Regions from separate parts of the Exiguobacterium sp. s128 genome, predicted to be linked through region 1. Evidence: riboswitches for the same ligand, from Rfam matches in the RefSeq annotation. Region 1 holds a riboswitch; the other holds the start of a gene.
The links. A riboswitch is a leader RNA that binds a small molecule or an ion and turns the genes downstream of it on or off. The one in region 1 is predicted to bind FMN.
Positions count from the first base shown of each region.

Region 2: another riboswitch for FMN. It lies ahead of KNQ13_RS02290 (ECF transporter S component); the one in region 1 lies ahead of ribD (bifunctional diaminohydroxyphosphoribosylaminopyrimidine deaminase/5-amino-6-(5-phosphoribosylamino)uracil reductase RibD).

Region 1 is NZ_JACSMT010000033.1:12,309-21,989, forward strand. Features, by position in the region: gene KNQ13_RS11820 (DUF4352 domain-containing protein) at 1-50, shown strand, start outside; gene KNQ13_RS11825 (putative bifunctional diguanylate cyclase/phosphodiesterase) at 105-2,534, opposite strand; gene ribH (6,7-dimethyl-8-ribityllumazine synthase) at 2,876-3,334, opposite strand; gene KNQ13_RS11835 (bifunctional 3,4-dihydroxy-2-butanone-4-phosphate synthase/GTP cyclohydrolase II) at 3,336-4,520, opposite strand; gene KNQ13_RS11840 (riboflavin synthase) at 4,517-5,146, opposite strand; gene ribD (bifunctional diaminohydroxyphosphoribosylaminopyrimidine deaminase/5-amino-6-(5-phosphoribosylamino)uracil reductase RibD) at 5,131-6,177, opposite strand; FMN riboswitch at 6,335-6,479, opposite strand; gene KNQ13_RS11850 (M20 family metallopeptidase) at 6,631-7,842, opposite strand; gene KNQ13_RS11855 (MetQ/NlpA family ABC transporter substrate-binding protein) at 7,870-8,691, opposite strand; gene KNQ13_RS11860 (methionine ABC transporter permease) at 8,724-9,374, opposite strand; gene KNQ13_RS11865 (methionine ABC transporter ATP-binding protein) at 9,364-9,681, opposite strand, start outside.
Region 2 is NZ_JACSMT010000003.1:83,683-93,363, reverse strand. Features, by position in the region: gene KNQ13_RS02350 (bifunctional metallophosphatase/5'-nucleotidase) at 1-384, shown strand, start outside; gene lipA (lipoyl synthase) at 448-1,347, shown strand; gene KNQ13_RS02340 (YutD family protein) at 1,453-1,833, shown strand; gene KNQ13_RS02335 (general stress protein) at 1,917-2,369, shown strand; gene KNQ13_RS02330 (DUF3055 domain-containing protein) at 2,413-2,688, opposite strand; gene glpX (class II fructose-bisphosphatase) at 2,725-3,705, opposite strand; gene KNQ13_RS02320 (DUF86 domain-containing protein) at 3,860-4,303, shown strand; gene KNQ13_RS02315 (TIGR01457 family HAD-type hydrolase) at 4,310-5,074, shown strand; gene KNQ13_RS02310 (NifU family protein) at 5,119-5,346, opposite strand; gene KNQ13_RS02305 (DUF1462 family protein) at 5,457-5,762, shown strand; gene KNQ13_RS02300 (NAD(P)/FAD-dependent oxidoreductase) at 5,778-6,830, opposite strand; gene KNQ13_RS02295 (YuzB family protein) at 6,923-7,156, shown strand; gene KNQ13_RS02290 (ECF transporter S component) at 7,220-7,786, opposite strand; FMN riboswitch at 7,946-8,086, opposite strand; gene KNQ13_RS02285 (HesB/IscA family protein) at 8,204-8,554, shown strand; gene KNQ13_RS02280 (NAD-dependent epimerase/dehydratase family protein) at 8,678-9,544, shown strand; gene KNQ13_RS02275 (GNAT family N-acetyltransferase) at 9,541-9,681, shown strand, end outside.

The DNA of each region.
Region 1 (9,681 bases):
AAAATCGTGACGTCGTCGAAAAAGGAATCTCTTTCTCGACGGACCTCTAACGGAAGATCGACAAAAAATAAGCGATTCATTCCCACTGCCACGGGATGAATCGCTTATTTTTGGTACAGAGCCGGAATATGTTCTGCCGGCATCGGACGACCGAAGTAGTAGCCTTGCATCCGTGAACATTCCAACCAGTTCAACACATTCACCTGCTCTAACGTCTCGACCCCTTCGGCGATGACTTCGAGCTCAAGCGATTTCGCCAAATGAATGATCGACGAGATCATCGAATACCCGGTCGTCGCCGGTTGAATTTTTTCGACGAACTCACGTGGAATCTTGAGTGTATCAATCGGGAAATCGGCTAAGCGCGACAACGAAGAGTACCCGGTCCCGAAGTCATCGATGGAAATCGTAAAACCGAGCTCCTTCAGTCGGTTCATCGTCTCGACCGTCTCTTCGATATCTTCAACCGCCGAGACTTCCGTGATCTCGAGGTCGATTCGGTTCGGATTAACCTTCGTTTCTTCCACTAATCGGATCAGTGTCAGGACAAACGTCGGATGATGGAACTGTTGCATCGAGACGTTCAATCCGACCTTTAAGAGGAGCCCCTCCTCTTCCCAGCGTTTGGCTTGTAAAAAACCTTCGCGTAACACCCATTCTCCGAGACGAATGATCATTCCCGCTTCTTCCGCCATCGGAATGAAATCATTGGGTGCAATCATCCCGAGTTCCGGATGATTCCAACGAACCAGTCCTTCGACCCCGACCATCTGATACGTCAGAGTATCGACTTGCGGTTGGTAATACAAAATCAATTGGTCCGTTTCGATTGCAATCGGCAACTCTGACTCCAACCGCAGGCGGTATGACGCCTTCTCGGCAATGTCTTCGAAAAAGACGATCGATTTACCGCCGCTTGACTTGGCTTGATACATCGCGAGGTCCGCCTGTTTCAGCAAGGTCACGACATGTTTACCGGTAGTCCGTGGACAGCTGACGGCTCCGATGCTCGGATTTGAGATCAGTTCGATCCCGTCAAGCGAATATGTCTTCTTTAAGCAGTCGAGCAACCGGGCCGTTCGATCTCGTCCCTGTTCGTCTGACGTGACCTTCCGCAGGATGACGGTAAACTCATCGCCGCCTTGACGAGCGACGATGTCCTCCGGATCGACGGTCTCTGTCAGCCGCTGCACGACTTGGATCAACAGCTGATCACCCACATGGTGTCCAAATGAATCATTGACGAGCTTAAAATCATCAAGGTCGATAAAGCAGAGAATGATCGTTTCATCGTCTTGTTCCCCTTCAACCAAATGGTGTAAGACTTCCTCAAAGTACGTCCGGTTGATCGCTCCGGTCAAATGATCGTAATAGGCAAGACGGCGGATCTTTAATTCATTTTCGCGGACGGTCGTAATGTCCTGACCAATCCCGTACATGCCGACGAAGCGGTCCCGGACACGAATCGGGATGTTCGTCACGTTCAGCAACACGTCCATCCCGCCCGATTTCCGAAAAATCGTTTCAAATTGATGGGCGGTCGTCTTATCGGTCGCCGCCTGTTGTTCCATCAACTGACGGTACGACTGACCGACTAACTCGTTTGCACTTTGCTCCGTTAATTTTTCAAACGACGGATTGGCACTCTCGATCCGTCCTGTCAGGTCAAGCGAATACACCGCGTCCGGATGATACGTGAACAAGGACTTGTAACGTTCTTCGCTCACTTCCAGTTCGTCCGCCTTATGATGAATTTCTTCTATTAACTCGTGATTGCTCAAAATCATCAAAATCTGCCGGATCAAAATCAAAAGAATCGTGATCGCACAACCGAGCATCAATCCTGTTAAGCCCTCATCCCGTCGCGCATACAACGCCATCGTCGAAAACAGGAGAATCACCAATACATACGGTAGAAACAACTTTCCTAATTGCATCGTCCCACTCGAAAATCTTTCCTGCTGTGGCTCTTCAGCGACCGGACTACCGATGTGCCCTGCGACACCTATCATCAACAACCCAAGGATGAATAACGGATCAATCAGCCGGACGGCTTCATTGCCGCTGACCGTCGTCATGTAGACGAACAGTGTATCCGCTCCGACCTGAAGCAACAGACCGATAAACAGAAATTGAAACAACCGGAGACGTTGCTGCCACTCCCGTTTCTCAAACAGATAATAGATACTGATCATACAAAACAGCAACACGATGTCACACATCGGATACGCAAACGCTAAGATCACTTCCCCGCGTGACACAAACGGTGTATCAAATAGAGGACGGATCAAGAAAAACCAGCTGTAGGTGACCGCAACCGTCGTGACGATCGCAATATCAAAAATAAAACTGATCAACCGGTTTTTCGTGACATGTCTGCGGATCAGATGTAAAAACGCCGCTAAAAACCAAACGGATTGAAAAACATAAAAAATATCTGACACTCCCGGAAACGGGACCTCGACTTGACGGATATTCTCATACGACATCCAAATCAATTCGGCAATCAGATAACTTCCTGTCCCACATGCCAAATAAAGAAAAAACCGTCCTTCGTGTTGACGGAATTTTTGATGTGCCTGCAATAACAGGACAGTTGCGATGATACAACCGAAGATGGAAAATACATTATTGCCCCAAGCGGACACGACGGGTTGTTATTCAAAAAGGATGATCCAAATATAATAGCCCATGATGAATAAAAGAATACCTGGTACATAATACGATTTTTTGAGACTGATCATGGTTCTTCCTCCTTCATGAAAAAGTCCTTCCCTTTCCATTAGGGATGGAGCCTTCAAAGTCCTGCGCAACAACAAAAAAAGAGACCTGTTTTCGATTGAAACAGGTCTCAAGTCTCACTTGTCGTACGTATTTAAATCGTCCGTAACAGATTTGCCATCTCAATCGCTGAAACGGCCGCTTCATATCCTTTGTTGCCTGCCTTCGTCCCAGCCCGTTCAACAGCTTGTTCAATCGAATCGGTCGTCAGGACGCCGAAGATGATCGGAACGCCTGTCTCACGTGACGCAGTGGCAACCCCTTTCGCGACTTCATTGCAAACATAATCGTAGTGTGACGTCGCTCCGCGAATGACGGCACCAAGCGTGATGACGGCGTCGTAGTTGCCGCTTTTCGCAAGCTTCTCCGCGACGAGCGGAATTTCAAACGCCCCCGGCACCCACGCCGTATCGACCGCGTCAGCTGCGACACCGTGTCGACGGAAGGCATCGTTTGCGCCTCCGACTAATTTTGATGTAATCAATTCATTGAAACGTGCCGCGACGATTGCGACACGTAGTCCCTCACCTGTTAAAAATCCTTCGAATACCATGTTATTGTCCTCCTTGGATGTCGAGCAAGTGCCCGAGTTTCGTTTGTTTGGTTTGCAGATAATTTTTATTTTCCGGAACCGGTGCGATTTCAAGCGGCACCCGTTCGAGCACCGTGATGCCATGTTGTTCAAGGGCTTGTTGCTTATCCGGGTTATTCGTCATCAAGCGGATCTTCGTCACACCTAAATCCTGCAACATCGCGGCTGCGACTTTGTAGTCGCGTAAGTCCGTCGCATATCCGAGCGCGTGATTCGCTTCGACCGTATCAAGTCCCTGCTCCTGCAACTCATACGCTTTGAGTTTCGCCATCAAACCGATGCCTCGCCCTTCCTGTCGCAAATACAGGACGGCGCCTCCTTCTTGACCGATTCGTTCGAGGGCGGCGTCGAGTTGTGGTCCACAATCACAGCGTTTGGAGCCAAAGACGTCTCCCGTCAGACATTCCGAATGAAGCCGGACGAGCATGCCATCCTCTGCCTCACCGGACAAGACGGTGACATGTTCCTTTGCATCCGGAGTCGTGTAACCAAGCATACGAAATGCCCCATGCGTCGCCGGCAGCAAGACGTCCGCTTCACGCCGAACGGGACGTTCGAGGTACGTGACGAGGGCATCGATCGTAATCATCTTCAATCCGTGGACTTCTTTATATGCCAGCAAGTCGTCAACACGCGCCATTGTCCCATCTTCTAAGATGATTTCACAAATGACGGCCGCTTCTGCGCTTCCGGCAAGGCGCGCCAGATCAACACCCGCTTCCGTATGACCACGTCGTTCCCGGACACCGCCTTCTTTCGCGATCAAGGGGAAGATATGCCCCGGACGCTTAAATTGTTTCGCCCCGTCCGTCAGCATCCGTTGGATCGTCAACGCGCGCTCCGCCGCGCTGATACCGGTCTTCGCCTCTTCGTGGTCAATACTGATGGTAAAGGCTGTTCCGTGCGGATCAGTGTTGACGTCCGTCATCGGGTTCAGTTCCAATCGTTTTGCCAGTTGCGGGCTGACCGGGACACAGACAAGTCCTTTCCCGTAAGTGATCATGAAGTTGATTTGTTCCGGTGTCGCGTGTTCCGCAAGAAGGATCAAATCGCCTTCGTTTTCCCGATTTTCGTCGTCACAGACGATGATCGGACGTCCTTGCTTTAACTCTTCAATGGCTTCTTCTATGAGATCAAATCCGTTCATCCTGCTCCGCCTCCTAAAAATGCCGACCAATCCGTTTTCTGTTCCTGTTGCGTAAAGTGATACAAGTGTTTTGCCATCAAGTCACACTCAATGTTGACGAGGGTTCCGCTTTGCAGACGATCAAACGTCGTCACTTGGCGCGAATGTGGAATCAGCGAAATCGTCAGACTGTCCGCTTGGACGTGTTGAATCGTCAAGCTGGTTCCGTTGATCGCAATCGACCCTTTCGGAATACAGTATTTGCGCCAGTCAGCGGTCTCAAACCGATATTCCATCGCTTCACCGTCCGGTCGACGGCTTAACAACCGGGCTGTCCCGTCAATGTGGCCACTAACGAAATGACCGCCGAATCGTCCGTTCGCCGGCATCGCCCGTTCGAGTTGGACCGGTGTGCCGACGCGCAATGTTTGAAGTGCCGTCGCCCGAATCGTTTCATGGACCGCATCCGCCGTGAATCCCGCCGCCGTCATCGCCGTAACGGTCAAACAAATGCCGTCGACCGCGATACTGTCACCGATTTTGGTTCCGTGAAGAACATGTCGCGCTTCGATTTCCAGCGCCAGACCGTTCGGACGCGGGACTTTCCGTTTAATCGTCCCGACTTCTTCAATCAATCCTGTGAACATGAGCCGTCTCCTTTCCGCGTATAGCCTAGATGAACATCCTGTCCAATTTGCGCGACGTCCGTTAAATCGAACCGGTCTTCAACCTCGATTGTACTCGTCAATCCGGTCGTGCCTTGTAAGACAGACGGTGCTTGATAGATCTCAAGACGATCGACAAGGTCCGCTTCTAAAAACGCCGACTGAATCGTTGGTCCACCTTCAATCAACAAACTGCGGATACCCTGGTCATACAATGTGTCTAAAATCTGATTTGGTGTTGCATACGTACCGACGAGAACCGTGACGTTCGATTGATCTGAGACACGTGGTTGTTCCGTCAGCCAGTACGTCGGATTCAAGCCGTCCCGAAAGACTTGGGCGGTTTCCGTCAAACGTCCGCGACGGTCGACGACGACCCGAATCGGTTCAGCTCCCGTTTCCGATCGTGACGTCAGTGCCGGATCATCAATCAAAACCGTCTCACTTCCGACCAGGATTGCATCGTGTGTTGCCCGTAGCTCACGCCCCGCCGCTCGCGCGGCAACTGACGTAATCCAGCGTTGCTCACCTGTCGTCACGATCCCGTTTAAACTTTGAGCGACTTTCACGGTGACATTCGGTCGTTTTCGCTTGAGACTTTGCCAAAACGGTGTATAAAAACGAACTGCTTCGTCTTCCAGTAATCCGACTTCGACCGTCAGTCCGGATTCACGGAGACGCACAATTCCCTGGCCCGCGACGATCGCATGACGGTCTTCCGTCGCGACGAACACCCGTTTGATGCCGGCAGCAATGATTGCTTCCGTGCAGGGTGGTGTCTTCCCGTGATGGTTACACGGTTCAAGCGTGACATACAGATCGGCGCCGCGTGCCGCTTCTCCGGCCATCCGTAACGCCTCGACTTCGGCATGGGGACCCCCGGCAAACCGATGCGCGCCAAAGCCGATGATCCGTCCGTGCTTCGTGATCACACAGCCGACACTTGGATTTGGACTCGTTTGTCCGTCTAACATCTCTGCCAATTGCATCGCCTGATGCATTCTATTATTCATGTTTTCGCTCCTTTCAAAAGAAAAAGACGCCGCTGCATTTGCAGGGCGTCATGATTGAAGGGTCACGAAAGAAACGTCTTGTTTTTCTGTTTTGAAGCATACAGAAATAGACCTTTCTCTGAATGTATTTTTCAGAAAATGGTTTCAAGCACATTTTTTCGTTCTTCTCCCATCCGGACTTTACCGTCGGCCTTGGAATCACACCAAGTCAGCCATAGTGCGTACACTATGGGTCGCGGGCTCGTCGATTCGAAAATCGCATCACCGCCGGTTGGGATTTTCACCCTACCCCGAAGAACTGGTTATTCAGTTGTGCAGTTCAAGACTAGCACAGGTTATTTTAAAATACAAAAAAGAATTTGTTTTTACATCCATTTCCGAAAAAATATGCCCCATTCAGCGGACTATCAAAGCAACATCTGCCGGATGGACACATACTTTTTATTTTGACTGTTACGCCAAATAACCGTTTTTCCGGTCATGGAACTCTTGTTTGACCGTCCCGAGCAACTGTCCGTCCGTCAACAGACGTAACGCCGTCCGAGCCAGGATTTTTGCGCCGGTGATCAAGGCTTCGTCGCCTTGTTCCGACCGAGCCGCTTCCCGGAAACTTTCCGTGTGGGCGACCAAATCGTCCGCTCCGATCTTGATGTACGGATGGATGGTCGGCAGGACCTGGCTGATATTGCCGGCGTCGGTCGAACCGAGACCCGGGCGTTCATCCGTCTTGACGTCTTCCCCAAGCGCCACTGCTTCCTCCCGGAAAATCTCGTCAAACGTCCGGTTGAACAGCAGATTGTCGACCTCATTTTGGAACGCGATGATCTCAAGCGTCGCCCCGGTCGCAAGCGCTGCCCCTTCGGCAACGGCCTTAACCTTCTTCGTCACGGCATTCAGCCGGTCGCGCGTCGTCGCCCGGATGAAGAAGCGTGCTTTGGCGTATTCCGGAATGATGTTCGGCGCATCACCGCCATCCGTGATGATGCCGTGAATCCGGACGTCGCTCGGCAATTGCTGACGCAAGGCATTGATGCCGTTAAACAGTTGGATGACGGCGTCGAGTGCATTGATGCCCTCTTCCGGTGACGCTGCCGCGTGAGCCGGCTTGCCGGTAAAGGCAAAGTCCAGTGGATCAACAGCAAGCGAGGAACCGGTGATCCGCGTTTGTCCGGACGGATGAATCATCAGTGCCGCATCAATCCCCGTCAGGAGATCATGTTTGACGAAGCTGCCTTTCGCACTGCCGTTTGGTCCACCTTCCTCTGCCGGTGTTCCGAGCACGACGACACTGCCCCCGACTTCATCGATGATTTTACTGAGCGCGATCGCCGCTGCGACACTCGTCGTGCCGATGATGTTGTGACCGCAGGCGTGACCAATCCCCGGCAAAGCATCGTATTCAGCGAGGAAGGCAACCGTCGCCCCCGGTTTATCCGAAGTCTTCCGGGCCAGGAACGCCGTGTCATGTCCCGCGACCCCGAGCTCAACCGCGAACCCTTCTGCCGTCAGGCGTTCCGCATGATGGCGCGAGGCAAAATATTCCTCGTTCCCAATCTCGGGTGTCGCATGAATCCGGTGACTCGTCTCGAGATACGACTCGCGTTTTTGTTCAATATCCTGCTCAATCGTTTGAATCAAGTTTTCCCGTCTTGTCTGAACCGTCATTTGGGTCACGCTCCTTTGGATGTTTAATTATTCGCCAATGTCACTGAGTGGGACGAACGTCGGAATCGTGCTTCCTTTGTACTCTTTTTTGATGAAGGCCGCGACATCATCCTGTTGGTAAAGTGAAGCAATTTTCTTCAACGTCTTTTTGTCTTTGTCTTCCGTTCGTGTCGCGATGATGTTGATATAGGGTTTCGCTGTTGCATTTTCATGGAGAATCGAGTCTTTGATCGGATTAAAGCCGGCATCCACGGCGATCCCGTTATTGATGATTGATGCCGATACATCCGGCAGAACACGTGGCGTCTGCCCGGCGACGACTGGGACAATCTTCAGCTTTTTCGGATTCTCGACGATTTTGTCGACGGCTCCGTTTCCGTCAAAGTCGTCCGGTAGCTTGATCAAGCCGGCTTCCTGCAGCAACAGGAGTGCCCGTCCCATGTTCGTCGCCTCGTTCGGGACGGCAATCTTTCCACCGACCGGGATATCTTTGACGTCCTTGACTTTATCCGAATAGATCCCCATCGGTGCGATGACGGTCGTCGCAATCGGCGATAGCTTTAAGTTATGTTCTTTTTTAAAGGCATTGAAGTACGAAATCGTCTGGAACGAATTGGCATCGATTTCGCCTTCTGCGAGTGCCAGGTTCGGTTGCACATAATCGGAGAATTTGACGAGTTCAATCGTGATGCCCTCTTTTTTCGCTTTTTTCGCGACGTATTCCCAAACTTGCGTATCCGAGCTGCTGACGCCGAGCTTGACCGTATTTTGATCCTCTTCCCCGGACGCCGCACACCCTGCAAATAATACCATCGTTAATGCTGCACCAATCGCTAATCCTTTTTTCATCGTTCATCTCTCCCTTATCTTCTCTATGTTTTTTAGTGTCTGCGAATTTTTCGTGCCAACAGGTTGCCCATCGTCTGTAAACCTTGGACGAGGATGACGAGTATCCCGACCGTGATGAGCATGACGGTCGTATCAAACCGTTGGTAGCCGTAGGTGATCGCCAAGTCCCCGAGGCCTCCGCCGCCGATCGCACCGGCCATCGCCGACGCTCCGATCAAGCCGATCGTCGCAATCGTCAAGTTCAGGACCAATGAACTGAGTGCTTCCGGCAATAAGAAACGGAAAATCGTCTGCAACGGTGTCGCTCCCATTGCCTTTGCTGCCTCGAGGACCCCCGTGTCGACTTCAAGCAACGAACTTTCGATCAATCGGGCGATGTACGGCGCCGCATAAAAGACGAGTGGAACGATTGCCGCCTGTGTCCCGATCGATGAACCGACAATCAGACGGGTCAACGGGATGATCGCGACGAGTAAGATGATGAACGGCACCGACCGGAAGATATTGACGATACTGCTCAAGACGTTGAAGAACGGGACTTGTTCGAGCAACGCCCCTTTTCGTGTGACGACGAGCAAAATCCCAAGCGGTAAACCAATCAAGGTCGAAAAGAGTAATGACAGACCGACCATCGTCAAGGTCTGCAGGAAGGCGGTCCAAATATCCGTGTAGTTAACCAGCATCTGCGAGCACCTCCTCGACCGTGACTTGGGCTTCGTCGATGTATTGCAAGGCCCGGCTGATTTCTGCCGTTTCACCAATCAGTTCGACGAGCAGACTGCCAAACGGGATGTTTTGCAGTTCCGTGATACTCCCGTGCAGGATGTTAAGATCGATGTCAAACCGTTTTGCGACTTGTGACAACAGCGGTTGCCCGGTATGTGCTCCGAGAAAGTTGATCTTATAAATATGATGGTTGGCTTCACGTCGTTCGATCAACTGTTGAACGGACGCCGGAATTTCATCCTGCATGACGGACCGGACGAAGTT
Region 2 (9,681 bases), on a different contig from region 1:
TCACCAGGACCTGTCTCATCGTTTGATTTACACCGGCTCTGTCCGCACCCAATCAATCCGTGTAAGGTGACGATGACCGGAGTTGAGTTGAAGCAGTTTATTGCCGAAGTCGATACGGAACGATTCGAACAATTAAAGGTTCGAGGACTCGGTTTTCGTGGAAAGCTGATGGGCAAGATGCATTATTCCGGAAATGATCAGCCCATCGATGAGACGAAGAATTATACTGTCGTCCTGCCGGATATGTTTACGTTTGGTCCGATTTTCCCCGCCATCAAAGAGATGCCGAAAGAATATTTCATGCCGGAACTGTTACGGGACCTCCTGTTCAATCGCCTATCGGAGAAGTCTGAATTCAGCGAATTACACGTCCGCAAACACTGAATATTTGGTATACTGTAACAGAAATCAGGTCAGTTTTTTACGGATAAAGGGGGAAACCGATTCATGGGACGCAGAGAGATACAACGTAAGCCAGAGTGGTTGAAAATCAAGTTGAACACGAATGAGACGTACACAGAACTCAAAAGTATGATGCGGGAAAAAAAGCTTCACACAGTATGTGAGGAAGCGAAATGTCCGAATATTCATGAGTGTTGGGCCGTTCGCCGGACCGCGACATTCATGATTCTTGGCAGCATCTGTACACGTGCCTGCCGTTTTTGTGCCGTAACGACGGGGCGACCAAATGAACTTGACTTAGAAGAACCGAAACGGGTTGCGGAATCCGTTCGTCTGATGAATCTGAAACATGCGGTCATCACAGCCGTTGCCCGGGATGATTTAAATGACTTCGGGGCCGGTGTCTACGCGGAGACGGTACGGGAAGTCCGTCGTATGAATCCGGAGACATCAATTGAAGTCTTACCGTCCGACATGGGTGGGAACTTCGACGCGTTACAGACGTTGATCGAAGCCAAGCCGGACATCATGAATCATAATATCGAGACGGTCCGCCGTCTGACACCAACGGTTCGTGCAAAGGCGACGTACGACCGGACACTTGAATTCTTACGTCGCTCAAAAGAGCTTGCACCGGAAATTCCAACGAAATCGAGTCTGATGCTAGGTCTTGGTGAGACGTGGGAAGAAATTTTACAGACGATGGATGATTTGCGTGCCAATGATGTTGATATCATGACAATCGGTCAGTATCTTCAACCAACAAAAAAACATTTGGATGTCATCAAATACTACACACCACAAGAGTTTGCTGAATTAAAACAGATTGCGCTCGGAAAAGGCTTCTCGCATTGTGAGGCCGGTCCGCTTGTCCGTTCGTCTTACCATGCCGACGAACAAGTCAATGCCGCGAAAAAAAATAAAACCGCTTTACCGATTGACTAATGAGCTCGAACCGTCCAAGCTACGTGCGAGGGCGGTTTTCTGTTGTCGGACGATTCGTTTTTAGAAGTGATTATGGTAAGATAAAGGAAGCAGGGGGTGGAAAAAATGATACAAGTCAATCGTGAAAGATATGAAATCGTCGAAGAGAAACGAGAAGGATTTAATGAAGAAGCCTTTATCGGGCGGTTTAGTGACGTCCTTGAAAAGTACGACTATATCGTCGGGGATTGGGGACACGGTCAATTACGCCTGCGTGGTTTTTATGAGGACGATCACGAAAAAGCAACGTTCGATACGAAAATCTCCCATGTGGCGGATTATCTGTATGAATATTGTAATTTTGGATGTGCGTATTTTATCGTCAAACGGATGGAACTCGTAGAAGGAGAAGAAGCACCACCTCGCTTCGACGGATCTTCAGCGAACACGCTAAAGCTCAAACGGAAGTTTTCGGCGGAAAAAGAAGAGACACAAGAGGAACAGTAATCAAACTGACATCTAAAAGGATGTTTCTGATTGGATGATTTCGGCTAATAATATAGTATCACGTATTATAGGGGGAACTATCCATGAGAATCGTCGGGATTTATCATTCTGTGCCAGAAGTCGTCAGTGCTGTCCATGATTTACGCGTTGCAGGTGTCGTATCAACGGATTTGAAAGTCGTTGCCCATGATCGATATGACCTGGAGCAAATCGAAGAATTGGCAGATTTAAAAAATCAGCAAACGTCGACACGTCTGTCGCAAGAAGACCACATGAATCTTTGGCAGGAGATCAAAGGAATCTTTAAAAAAGACAGTTCAGCTTCTCCTTCTCATCATGACGTGCTACAAGCGAGCGGATTGACGAAAGAGGATGTCAACCGTGCCAACAAAGCAGCGGAAGAGGGACAATTCGTCTTACTCGTCGGCGATGAAGCAGATCAGCATTCGGAACGTAAAGCCCACGATGAATCGGATAATACCAATGTCTTTAGTGGTCCAAACACGATGAATGAACGAAACGACCGTTTATTATGAACAACAAGCAGCCCCGTCCAATTGGACGGGGCTGCTTGTTGTTTTATAAACCGATGTAGTCACGTAAGTATCCTTCGAGTTCTTCTGCCGCCTCATCCTCTAAATCAAAGGCATGGGCGATATAACCCGGTTCCTCGAAATCATCCGGACCGATGATCGCAAATCGATTCGATAAGAGATTCAGTACGAGAATCTTTCCGAAAAAATGTTCCGAATGGGTGATCGCTAAATCAAATCGGTTGGTCTCGCCGATCCAACAGACGAATCGGGTTTTTGTCTGTTCGACGTCATCATATAAAAAATCGCGTTCTTGCATCATCTGTCAGTTCCCTCATTTCCTTCATCTCTGCTTAGATTAAAGGGTTTGGGGAACTTTTTGCAAGTACGGTTTACGTGAAAGGCTGTGTTCTGCGATGACTTTCCGGATCGTTCGTGTTTTCGAGCGCATGACGAGTGACGTCGTTTCGACGATATCATCCGTCAAGAAGCGGACGCCGTCGAGCATTTCACCCGTCGTGACCCCTGTTGCTGCGAAGATGCAGTCGTCACTTTTGATGAGATCGTCAAGCGTCAACAGTTGTAGCGGATCAGCCAGACCCATCTGAATGACACGAGCTGTTTCTTCTTCATTCATCGGGTGCAGACGGGCTTGCATGTCGCCACCCATTGCTTTGACGGCAGCGGCCATGATGACGCCTTCTGGCGCGCCACCCGTCCCGATGAAGATATCGATTCCTGTTGATGGAGAAAGTGGTGCAATTCCTGCTGAAACGTCACCGTCTTCAAACAGACGGACACGTGCACCGACACGCATCGCCGCTTCCCGGAAATGGTCATGACGTGGACGATCCTGCATGATGACCGTCACTTCTTCAATGCGTTTTTGATTTAGCACGGCTGCTTTTTGGATGATGACTTCGAGTGGATCGTCGAGTGAGACGTGTCCTTTTAAGTTCGGACCGACTGTCAGTTTATCCATATACATATCCGGAGCGTGGAGCAGGGCACCTTGATCAGCGACGGCGATGACGACCATCGCGTTGCCAAGACCTTTTGCGACGATATTCGTCCCTTCGAGGGGATCAACGGCGATATCGACGATTGGTCCGTTTGATGTGCCGACTTTTTCACCGATGAATAACATCGGTGCTTCATCGAGTTCGCCTTCACCAATGACGACTGTTCCCGCCATGTTGACGGTATTTAAGACTTCGCGCATGGCAGTCGTTGCCGCGTCATCGGCTTCGTTCTTTTTCCCGCGACCAATCCACTTGGCGGATGCTAATGCTGCTGCTTCTGTTGCTCGGACGATTTCTAGTGCTAATTCCCGTTCCATCTATGAATAACCTCCAAGTCACATAATGTGACATACTATTTTCGTAAAAATCTAAATTGAGGATAACACATTGGGGAATGTGATGCAAACAGCCTTTCTGCTTTTCATGTCCCGCGGATAGAGCTAAAATGAAGGATGTGAGGGGGAATGCTGGATGTATTTCGTAAATCGTGAAAAGATTGAACAAACAGTGGTTTGTTTTGAAACCGCACTGCGTCAAAGCAAGGAATTAACAGGGGATGCGTTGACGATTTCACTGGCGTGGGAACGGATCGGGTTTTTAGTGATCGAAAGTATCATCGATATCGGAAACAGTATGATTGATGGTTTCATCATGCGTGATCCGGGAAGTTATGAAGATATCGTATTGATTTTAGAAGATGAACGGGTCGTCGATACGGCACTTGCCACTAGTCTGAAACGAGTGGTCGCACTACGGACACGGATTGTCCGTGAATTTACGACATCGAGTACAGCGGACATCCGCGAGATCCTTTTTGAAGAGGAAACAGAGTTACGTCGTTTCCCGGGAGCCGTTCGACACTATTTAGAGACCGAACTTGGACCCGTCTCTGCATTTTTACCAACTGAGGAGTGAGTCAGGATGAAAGCAAAAGGATATTTATTTGATTTAGACGGTACAATGTATAATGGGACAGAACCTGTCAAAGAAGCCGTTGATTTTGTCAATCAGTTGCAAGAACAAGGGGTTCCGTATCTCTTCGTCACGAATAATGCGTCGATGACAGCGGAAGCCGTTGCTGAAAAATTACGTGGTATGGGTGTACACTCGAACGCGGAACACGTCTTGACGAGTGCGATGGCGACAGGTCGCTACATCGCGGAACTCGCCCCTGGTGCGAAGGTTTATGCGATTGGCGAAGGCGGTTTGATTGATGCGCTTGAACGTCAAGGCTTACAAGTTGTTGCGGATGAGCAGGCTGATTATGTCGTCATCGGGCTCGACCGTCAGATCACGTATGAGAAGCTAGCAATCGGAGCACTGGCGATTCGTGCAGGCGCGCGCTTCATCTCGACGAACGGGGACATCGCGATTCCGACAGAACGTGGTTTCTTGCCTGGTAACGGTGCCTTGACATCCATTTTACGGGTGACGACGGAAAAAGAACCGTTTTATATCGGGAAACCGGAACCGGTCATGATCAATATCGCAGCCGAGATGATTGGTCTCGCGAAAGAAGACTTAATCATGGTCGGGGATAACTACCATACAGATATTTTATTCGGCATCAATGGCGGTATCCGGACGATGCACGTCAATTCCGGTGTCCATACACCGGTCTTCATTCAAGGACAGGACGCACAACCAACCTATATGGTGGATACGTTAGCTGAATGGATTCTGTGAACAAAAAAATCCCCATTGACAAATGTCAGTGGGGATTTTCAGTCTTAGAAGACTTGTTCAACTTCGACGACGCCAGCGACTTCTTCAAGAAGGGCACGTTCGATACCAGCCTTCAATGTAATGGTTGAACTTGGGCAACTGCCACAAGCTCCCATTAAACGGAGTTTGACGATACCGTCTTCTACATCTACGAGTTCAACGTCTCCTCCGTCACGAAGAAGGAACGGACGCAATTTTTCGAGGACTTCATTCACTTGATCAAACATTTCCATGCGTAAACACATCCTTTCTTATAGAATCATTGTAACAGGGTTGAAAAATGTTCTCAATCTGGAAAACTTGTATACTAAAAAAGAAGTATCCATCAAGAGGGGGAGTTTGAATGGAAATCAAGGTATATGGCGCTGCACAGACATGTCCGAGCTGCGTCGGGGCACCGAGTTCAGAAGAGACCTACAGCTGGCTCCAAGCCGTACTTGGGCGAAAATACGAGACAGCATTAACGTTTGCGTATGTTGATTTCGAGACATCACCTGTCGAAGATGATTGGATCCTGGCCTTGAAGGACGATGTCTATTTTTATCCACTCGTCCTGCTCGACGAGGAGATGATTGACGAAGGATACGTCCAGCTGAAAAAAATCACCCGGGCGATTGATACGAGACTCGAAAAAACGGCACCGGAATGACCGGCGCCGTTTTGCTTATTTGATCTTTTTATGTTTCCAGAGGACACCCGACTTCAAGAGACGTGGTACTTTTCCGGTTAATGCCTGTTTCCCCATGACGATCCCAAATCCGTCTGATTTCCCGAGCGAGCCGAGCATACCACGTAACTTGATCTCTGGTAGTTTCGGCAGTTTTTTACCGTCCCATTTCGCTTGCAGGACATCGACGACTTGATCCGCTTGATGTTCCGCGAGCTGTCCGCTTGGTGCGTACGGTAGACTCGCACAATCACCGATCACGAAGACATTTTCATGTTCCGGGACGTGGTGGTGTTCGGTCAGCTTGATGCGTCCGCCACTATCCGCTTCAAATCCGAGATCCCGAACGACTTTGACCGGTTGTGTGCCGGCCGTCCAAATCGTTAAGTTCGAAGGATAGGCCTCATCCCCGTTTTGGACGTCATCTGCCGTGACGAACGTGACATTTGAATTGTTGATGACTTCGACATCATGTTCTTCGAACCACTCCTGGACGTATGTCGATACTTTATCCGACAGGAACGACAACACCGATGGACCCCGATCAAACAATCGGATCTTCAAGTCTTTCCGGCTTTCGTGTAATTCACTCGCCAGTTCGACACCAGACAGTCCGGCCCCGACGATCGAGACGACGGCACCGGGTGAGAGACCGCAAATTGCCTGTTGGGTTTTCCGAGACTCTTCAAGCGTTTGGATGCTGTACGTAAATTCTTGCGCCCCCGGTATGTTATGGTATTTATCTTCACACCCTAATGCGATGATGAGATCGTCATAAAAAAGTTCCGTACCATCTTGCAGATGGACGGAGTTCGTCTCCGGTGAAATCTGGACGACATGTCCATATTTATATGTGAGATGTTCGCCTTCAGGAAAAGCGATTCGAACATCACGATCCGACAATGTACCGGCAGCGAGTGCATAATACTCTGTTTTTAAGGCATGATACGGTAAACGATCGACGAGGGTCACAGCGACCTCTTCATCTTTAAACCGTTCACAAATCCGCATACCGCCATATCCGCCGCCTAAAACAACCAGTTGCTTCATAACTTTAAATCCCCCTTAGTTCCCCTAAATCAGTCTGACCTTGTATAATACGACATGGGGAAGGACAATTCCTGCTTAAAGGAGGAAAAAAAGTGAATCCAATTATTGAATTTTGTATCAGTAACTTAGCGACAGGAACCCAAGTCGTCATGCAACAACTTGAACGGGATCCGAATGTCGATGTCGTCGAATATGGATGTCTCGGATATTGCGGCATTTGTTCACTCGACCATTTTTGTCTCGTCGATGGCGAAACGGTCGTCGGCGAGACACCGGAAGAACTGTTAGAAAAGATTTATCAAAAAATCGAAGAAAACGAACTTTAAAAAAATCCCCGTGTCTCAGAAGAGACCGGGGATTCGTGTCTGTCAGCGGGCGCGGCTTCGGACTTAGATCGTTTGTTGACGACGCATCATCCATGGTTTCAGTTTCAAAAACAGCGGAATGAAGAGTGCTGAGATGAACATAGCCTTGATGATGTTAAACGGTAAGATACCGGCTGTAATCGTCGTCCACTTGACGGCAGGATCTAACATGTAGTCCATACCGAAGAACCAAGCGTACGCTGGAAGAATTAAGATATAGTTGAGGATTGCAAGACCGAGTGCCATCGTGATTGTACCAGCGACAAGACCGGTTGCGAGACCTTTTGTAGTTTTCTTTTTATGATAGAACCAACTGACCGGAAGGATGAAGGCAACACCAGCAGCGAAGTTTGCAAGCTCTCCGACCGGGACACCACTTCCGCGGAAGATGTAGTACAGGACGTTTTTAAGCGCTTCGACGATGACACCGGCAATCGGTGAGAACATGATGGCTGCGATTAAGGCAGGGACATCACTGAAGTCGATTTTTAAATAGTTCGGTAAAAAAGGTAACGGGAAATTGAGTAGCATTAGAACAAACGAAATTGAACCTAACATGGATAAAGTGACCATCTTTTGTGTGCGTTTCATACGAGTATAATCTCCTTTTGCTCGTTCCTCTCGATGAAGTATTGGCATGGCTGCGTCCAAAATAAACCCCTATCGAATCAGATTCAATAGGGGAGAAGTCCGCAATAAACTAAACCTGAACGATTTTTACAAAAATCGGTTCAAGAAATAGAAACATGCCGCCATCTTCTCCCATCCAGACTATACTGTCGGCTCCTGAGTCACACAGAATCAGCAAATAGCGCCCTATTCGCTCGCGGGCTTCAGACGAATCGTCTGTTCACCGCCGGTCGGGAATTTCACCCTGCCCTGAAGATGGAACGATTTAATTTTTTTTGATACAACTCCTTTATACAACGAATTCAAGATAGTTTCAAGCAACTAGGTTTCGAATCAGCTCGAAATTGCGTATACTAGAAAAAAAGGGAGGGTGATGACATGATCCAATTAACAGAAGCAGCAGCTCTTCAAGTGAAAGAGATGATGATGCAGGCGCCGGACGACGAAAAAAATCTACGGATGCTCGTGCAAGGTGGCGGATGCAGTGGTCTCTCCTACGGAATGGGCTTTGACAGTCAAAAAGAGACCGACTTGACCTTTGAACAACACGGTGTGAACGTCATCGTTGACCAAAAAGACTATCCGGTCGTCAAAGGACTGGAAGTAGACTATAAACAATCCATGCTCGGAGGCGGATTCACGATTACGAATCCAAATGCGATCGCCACGTGCGGCTGCGGGACTTCATTCCGGACTGCAACCAATGCCGGGACACCGGGCGGATGTTAATCAAATGACTCTAATCGCAGACGATTCCGTCTGCGGTTTTTTTTGTTTTTCAGAGACAGACAGGACTTACGCCGCTAAATGGAGAAGGATTACAACGAACGCCATGATAAGGGAGGACTATCGATGCGAAAGGTACTGATCTTCGGTGGAACACGTTACTTTGGGAGACGGCTGGCATTACGACTTGCAGAATCAGGGGATGATGTGACGATTGTCACGCGCGGCGAGCACACGCCACCTGTCGCGAAAGGCTTGACATTCTTTAAAGGAGACCGGACGTCAAGCAGCACGATGAAAGACTTAGGGAGTCAGAACTGGGATATCATCTATGACAACATCTGCTTTAATCCGTATCAGGCGAAACTTGCCGTCGATGCGTTCGAAGGAAAGGTCGGTCGTTATATCTTGACCTCGACGATGTCAGTTTATGAGAACGGTGGAACGAAGATTTCAGAACGTGCCTACAATCCGTTTCCTGGGAAATATGACCTCGAAAAAGAACATGATTACGGGGAAGGAAAACGCCAAGCAGAAAGTTACTTTTTCCAACGGGCGACGTTCCCGGTCATCGCTGTCCGCTTCCCGGTCGTTTTAGGACCGGACGATTATACGGAACGATTGGTGTTCCATATCAAACGAACATTGGCAGATCAGCCGATCATTGCAGAAAATCTGTACGCGAAAATGGGGTACATCTCGAGTTACGAAGCAGCAGCATTTCTCGAATGGTGTGGACGCTCGACGATGACCGGACCAATCAACGCGGCGAGTGACGGCGTGTTGTCGATCCAAGACTTGATGGATAAGATCGATCGTGTCGCGGAAACGACCACCCGTTTTGAAACGACTGGAGAAGACCCGTCACCACTGGCACCGGATCACGACTTTTATATGGATACGGCAGCCGCAAAACAAGCGGGGTATTTGTTCCAACATGTCGACGACTGGCTCGATCGACTCATTGAAGAGGAGGTCCGCAATCACAGATGATTACATTAATCAAACCGTCTGTACAACTTGAAGTCGAATACCTCGATTTTTTACTGGAGTGGCAACAATCCGGCGAATCGATCGTACCAAGTGTCGTCAGTAAAACCTTTTTGCCGTTAGCGGATTTTTTAGAGGAG